DNA from 2 places in the Nocardia sp. NPDC055321 genome. Region 1 is predicted to be linked to the other one. Evidence: riboswitches for the same ligand, from Rfam matches in the RefSeq annotation. Region 1 holds a riboswitch; the other holds the start of a gene.
The links. A riboswitch is a leader RNA that binds a small molecule or an ion and turns the genes downstream of it on or off. The one in region 1 is predicted to bind S-adenosylmethionine.
Positions count from the first base shown of each region.

Region 2: another riboswitch for S-adenosylmethionine. It lies ahead of ACWIGI_RS24235 (aminotransferase class V-fold PLP-dependent enzyme); the one in region 1 lies ahead of ACWIGI_RS12165 (bifunctional o-acetylhomoserine/o-acetylserine sulfhydrylase).

Region 1 is NZ_JBSHMS010000006.1:198,423-201,611, reverse strand. Features, by position in the region: gene ACWIGI_RS12175 (MFS transporter) at 1-318, opposite strand, end outside; gene ACWIGI_RS12170 (TetR/AcrR family transcriptional regulator) at 454-1,149, shown strand; SAM riboswitch class IV at 1,162-1,272, shown strand; gene ACWIGI_RS12165 (bifunctional o-acetylhomoserine/o-acetylserine sulfhydrylase) at 1,368-2,702, shown strand; gene metX (homoserine O-acetyltransferase MetX) at 2,705-3,189, shown strand, end outside.
Region 2 is NZ_JBSHMS010000015.1:141,350-144,538, reverse strand. Features, by position in the region: gene ACWIGI_RS24245 (LysE family translocator) at 1-518, opposite strand, end outside; gene ACWIGI_RS24240 (biliverdin-producing heme oxygenase) at 634-1,293, opposite strand; SAM riboswitch class IV at 1,477-1,590, shown strand; gene ACWIGI_RS24235 (aminotransferase class V-fold PLP-dependent enzyme) at 1,644-2,957, shown strand; gene ACWIGI_RS24230 (hypothetical protein) at 3,089-3,189, opposite strand, start outside.

The DNA.
Region 1 (3,189 bases):
GGCCAGTGCGGAGGCCAGTGCGAAACCGACCAGGCCGGCGATGAAGACGCGCCGGCGGCCGAGGTAGTCCGCCAGCCGCCCGCCGAGCAGCAGCAGTCCGCCGAAGATCAGCGTGTACGCGGTCAGGACCCACTGCTTGTTGCCGTCGCTGATGCCCAGGTCCTGCTGGGCGAAGGGCAGCGAAATCGTGACGATGGTGGCGTCGAGCACCACGATCAGCTGCGCGACGGCGATGACGCCGAGAGCCCACCATCGTGCGGAATTTTTTGTCTCACTTGATATTTCGTCAGGTTCGAGCGTTGCCGTCCCGCCGGTCATGCCTACTCCTCGTTTGCTCCGAACAGCCGAGCTCATCGTGGCACTCCCAGACAATTGGCGTCAAGAGAAAAATGTCCGACTGCGACAGTTGGCGTCCATGGACATGATTTCTCCGGTCCGCGCTACCATCGGGGCATGTTCGAGCCGTCATCGCCGACCGCCCGCACCGGCCTGCGCGAGCGCAAGAAGCAGCAGACCCGTACCCGGGTCATCGACGTGGCGCTGCGCCTGTGCGACGAGCACGGCTTCGACACCACCACCGTGGAACAGATCGCCGACGCCGCCGACGTCTCCCCGCGCACGGTGAACAGGTATTTCGACAGCAAGGAAGACATCGTCATCGCGCCGATCGAGGACTTCGGCGGCACGCTGGCGGACAACCTGCGCCGCCAGCCGATCACCGGGAACGAGCTGCAGGCGCTACTGAACAGCTACCTGGAGATGATCGAGGGCATCATCGACCGCGACGAACCGCTGCCGTTCCGCTGGTTCCAGCAGATGCAGAACATCATCAGGCACTCCCCCGCCGTGCGCGCCCGCAGTCTCGACGCCGCGGACTACAAGATGCGCGAGACCTCGACCGTGCTCGGCGAGCGGCTCGGCACCGACCCGGACGCACTGCCGGTGCGGCTGATCACCGGCACCTGGCACGCCATCATGCGCGCGGGCGTGGAGTGCGAGGCCGAGCTCGGCAGTTTCGAGGGCGTGCTCGCCGACTCCGCGCGCGCCATGGCCGACGCGGTGGTCACCGCCTATCACGAGTTCGTCCGTATTTGCGCCGTTCCGACTGTGGGTAACCCCATTGCCGACATCGCGGCCGAGCACCGTTAGAATCCCGAAACAGGTCAAGAGCATCAGCGCCAAGCCCCGGCTCGCTGATCGGCAACCCTCCAGCTGCGGTGGGGTGCTCCGGGTGAAGACCGGGCGCTCGAAGGCCGAGCGCAAGCGCACTGTAGGAGGCACCGAGATGTGTTGTTGTCGAAGCCAATTCGCCTTCCGATAACCCAAGCCTTCCGCCGTATACGGCGATTCTTCCTGGAGCAGTAATCATGAGTGACTCGACCGCGCCCGCTGCCAACCTCGATCCCGCGAACTGGTCCTTCGAGACCAAGCAGGTGCACGCCGGGCAGGCCCCCGATCCGGCCACGGGCGCACGCGCCCTGCCGATCTACCAGACGACCTCGTACGCCTTCCGCGACACCGATCACGCCGCGGCACTGTTCGGCCTGGCCGAGCCGGGCAACATCTACACCCGCATCATGAACCCCACCCAGGACGCGGTGGAGCAGCGCGTGGCCGCCCTCGAGGGCGGCGTGGCGGCGCTGCTGGTGTCGTCGGGCCAGGCCGCGGAGACCTACGCGATCCTGAACGTCGCCGAGGCCGGCGACCACATCGTGTCCAGCCCGCACCTGTACGGCGGCACGTACAACCTCTTCCACTACTCGCTGCCCAAGCTCGGCATCGAGGTCAGCTTCGTCGAGGATCCGGACGACCTGGCCCAGTGGGAAGCGGCCGTCCGCCCCAACACCAAGGCGTTCTACGGTGAGACCGTCGCCAATCCGAGCAGCTCGATCTTCGACATCGAGGGCATCGCGGGCGTGGCGCACGCGGCCGGCGTTCCGCTGATCGTGGACAACACCGTCGCCACCCCGTACCTGATCCAGCCGCTGAAGCACGGCGCGGACATCGTCGTGCACTCGGCGACCAAGTACCTGGGCGGGCACGGCTCCGCGGTCGCGGGCGTGATCGTGGACGGCGGCACCTTCGACTGGACCGTGACCGACGCCGACGGCAAGCCGCGGTTCCCGGGCTTCACCACCGCGGACCCCAGCTACCACGGCGTGGTCTTCGCCGACCTGGGCGCACCGGCGTACGCGCTCAAGGCGCGCGTGCAGCTGCTGCGCGACCTCGGCGCGGCGGTATCGCCGTTCAACGCCTTCCTGATCAGCCAGGGCATCGAGACGCTGAGCCTGCGGGTGGAGCGGCACGTGGCCAACGCCCAGGCGGTGGCGGAATTCCTGAGCGGGCAGGACGCGGTGGAGTCGGTGTACTACGCCGGTCTGCCCAACTCCCCCTGGTTCGAGCGCGGCAAACAGCTGGCACCGAAGGGCGTCGGCGCGATCGTCTCGTTCGAGCTGGCCGGTGGTGTCGATGCGGGCAAGAAGTTCGTGGACGCGCTGGTGCTGCACAGCCATGTCGCTAACATCGGGGATGTGCGCTCGCTCGTGATTCATCCGGCTTCGACCACCCACTCCCAGCTGACTCCCGAGGAGCAGCTCGCGTCCGGCGTCACCCCTGGTCTGGTGCGTTTGGCCGTGGGTATCGAAGGTATCGACGACATCCTGGCGGATTTGCGCGCGGGACTGATTGCGGCAGCGAGCTGATAGTGAGCATTGAATCGAGCACCTCTCGTCCAGCGGCGGATCTCTTGCTGCCGCCGCCCGACGGGACGCTCTGCACCATTGCGATCGGGGAGGTCCGGCTCGAGAACGGCGCTGTCATCCCCGACGTGAGCCTGGCGGTGCAGCGGTGGGGCGAACTCTCGGCGAACGCGGATAACGTCATCCTCGTCGAGCACGCCCTCACCGGCGATTCACATGTGGTCGGCCCCGCCAACGTGCAGCACGCCCAGCCCGGCTGGTGGGACGGCATCGTCGGCGAGGGCGCGGCGGTGGACACCCGCGAATGGTGTGTCATCGCCACCAACGTCCTGGGCGGCTGCAAGGGCAGCACCGGACCAGCGTCCCTCGCCGCGGACGGAAAGCCCTGGGGCGCACGCTTTCCCGAGATCAGCATTCGCGATCAGGTGACCGCGGAGGCGCAGCTGCTCGATCTGCTCGGCATCTACCGGCTGGCATCGGTGGTCGGCGG
Region 2 (3,189 bases), on a different contig from region 1:
ATCGCCAGCAGCACCATCTCGATCGCGGCGATGACGGATTCGATCGCGCCGAGCGCCAGGGTGTTCGCGAAGGTCACCTCGGTGAGGAACTGCGGCAGCACGGCGAGATAGAAAAGCCCGACCTTCGGGTTCAGCACGCAGGACAGCAAACCGGCGGCGAACGCCGAGCGAACCGAGGCCGCGCGCCCCTGCGGCGCAGCGCCCGTGAGCTCCGACTCCGCCTCCCGCCGGGCCCGCCGATGCGCGAGCAGCGCCCGAACCCCGAGGTACACCAGGTAGATTCCGCCGATCACCTTGAGCACGCGATAGGCGGTGGCGGACTGCTCCAGCAGCGCCGCGACACCCGCCGCGACCACCAGCGCCCAGACGATGCCACCCGCCGCCGACCCCGCGGCCGCCGCGATCGCCGGACGCGGACCGGCCATGGCGTAGCGCAGCACCAGGAAGGTGTCGGGACCGGGAGTCAGGGCCAGCAGCACGCACAGCCCGATGAAGCTCAGCAGCAGAGCGGGATTCACTCACCCATGGCAGCGCATCACCGAGGTGGATGCAAGGGAATACCGCCATGGGTGAGCGGGAAGACCGCCGCCCGCCCTGATGAAACGGGTCAACGGCCTTCCGGGCGTCCGGAATTCAGATTCGCGCGCCGAACTCCGTGCCCAGTTCGCGGAACACGTCGGTGTTCAGGGAGAAGGCGAGGCGGGCCTCGTCCAGGACGCGCTCGACCTCGCCTGCGGCCAGCGGCAGCGCGTCCAGATTCGCCCGGTACTCGCGCTTGAACGCGGCCGGATTGGCGATCTCGTCGAAGACGTAGAACCGCACACCGTCGCCCTTCTTCGGCAGGTTCCACAGCTTCTCGGCGGTGCCACGAATGACCTGGCCGCCCGAGAGATCGCCCAGGTAGCGGGTGTAGTGGTGCACCACGTAGCCGGCGGGCCAGGTCTGCGCGCATTCGCGCACCCGGGCCGCGTAGGCGGCGGTGGCGGGCAGCGCGGTCAGCTCGTCACGCCAGTTCGGTCCACCGAGGTGGGCCAGATCGGTCTCCAGCGCGGCCAGGCGCGCCAGCTCCGGGCGGATGAACGGGCCCGCGGCGGGGTCCGAAGCCAGTGCGGCCGTGTCCTTTTCGAGTGCCTCGTAGACGAACCACAGCTGCGAGGTGTAGCGGTAGAACGCCTCCACGCCCAGCTGACCCGTGAGCAGGTCGCGCATGAACGTGGAATGCTCCGCCTCGGCGTGCTGCTGCTCGGTCGCGGTGCGGATGAGCGTCGAGAACGGTGTGCTGGTCTCCAACATGATCGAGCATCCTCGCTTCAACTCCCAGGGCGCACTACTTTGGCTACCCTAACTTCAAAATCGACTGTACGGGTCAGCAACGTTCTCGCGATTCGACCTTTCCGCCCCAGCCCATCCAACTTTCGGATGATTTTCCGGAAGGGGTTGACAATGCCGCCGATCGTCTGCAAGCCTTCTCAATCAGGTCATGAGTACCAGCGCAAAGCCCTGGCTAGCTGGTCGGCAACCCTCCTCCGCGGTGGGGTGCTCCAGGTGACGACCGGGCCGCCGCCCGACCGGGCGCGGCAAGCGCGGACTCTCGATCATTCTTTTCTCCGATCGCGCGTCCCTTGCCCCGATGGGATTTCGTGATGACTGCTTTCGCCGACCGCAGCTGTGCCCCCCTCGCCACCGTCTCCGGTTGCGACCTGCGCGTACCCCTCGTCCAGGGTGGCGAGATCGACTACGCCAACTTCGACTACGCCGCCAGCGCACCGGCGCTGGCGCAGGTCACGGACCGGGTCGCGGCACTGCTGCCGTACTACGCCAGCGTGCACCGCGGCGCGGGCTACGCCTCGCGCGTGTCCACCGACTGCTACGAGGCCGCGCGCGGTTCGGTCGCCCGCTTCCTGAACGCCGCCGACGACCAGGTCACGGTGTTCACCCGCAACACCACCGACGCGCTGAACCTGCTCGCGGCCTGCGTGCCCGGGGACACCGTCGTGCTGGACGTGGAACACCACGCCAACTTCCTGCCGTGGACCCGGCACGGCCGCCGGGTGGTGCCGGTCGCGGACACCATCGAGGAGACCGTTCAGCGCGTGGTCGCCGAACTCTGCGCCAAACCCGCCGCGCTGCTGGCGATCACGGGCGCGTCCAACGTGACCGGCGAGCTGCTCCCGCTGGAGCGGCTGGCGTGGATCGCGCACCAGTGCGGGACCCGCATCCTGGTCGACGCCGCGCAGCTCGCCCCGCACCGGCGAATCGATCTGCGCGCCACGGGCATCGACTACCTGGCCTTCTCCGGGCACAAGGCGTACGCGCCCTTCGGCGCGGGCGTGCTGGTCGGCCGCCGCGACTGGCTCGACGCGGCCGAGCCCTACCTGGCCGGCGGCGGCGCCGTGCGCTCGGTGACCCCGGACCGCGTGGAATGGGCGCCCGCCCCGCAGCGCCACGAGGCCGGGTCGCCGAACGTCCTGGGCGTGGCGGCGCTCGCCGCGGCCTGCGACACCCTCGCCGGACTCGACGAGACCGAGGTGCTCGAGCACGAGCGGTACCTCACGCAGCGGCTGCGCTACGGATTGACAACCGTTCCCGGCGTGCACTTCCTGCGGGTGTGGCGGGACAGCACCGACGCGGTCGGCATCGTCGCGTTCACCGTGGACGGTTTCGAACCCGGGCAGGTCGCGGCGTATCTGTCGGCCGAGCACGGCATCGGGGTGCGTGACGGGCGCTTCTGCGCGCATCCGCTGCTCGCCCGCCTCGGTGTGGACGCGGCGCTGCGGGCCAGCATCGGACTGGGCACCACCGCCGCGGATGTGGATCGCCTCGTGGACGCGATATCCACACTCGTCCACAAGGGTCCGGGCTGGGACTACGCCAAAACTGACGGCCATTGGAACCTCTCTCCCGAAACCCGCCCGTTCGCCGCCACCGACGCGGGTGCGGCCCCCTGCGGGTTCTGACGTCCCGGCGTTCGCGGTCGCATCGAATAGGATTCGATGCGACCGCGGTACCGCACGTGAGACACGGCCACCGGGAACAGGACCCGATCGAGATCGCGGGTGCTCCGCGCGCCGATCCGCCAGCGATCGCGCTACGGCACCAGGTATCGCGCCGCGAGCTCCTCCACCACCGGGTCGTCGTCGCCCACGGCGTTCAGCAGATCGAGATCGTCCTGCACGGACAGCTGCCGGC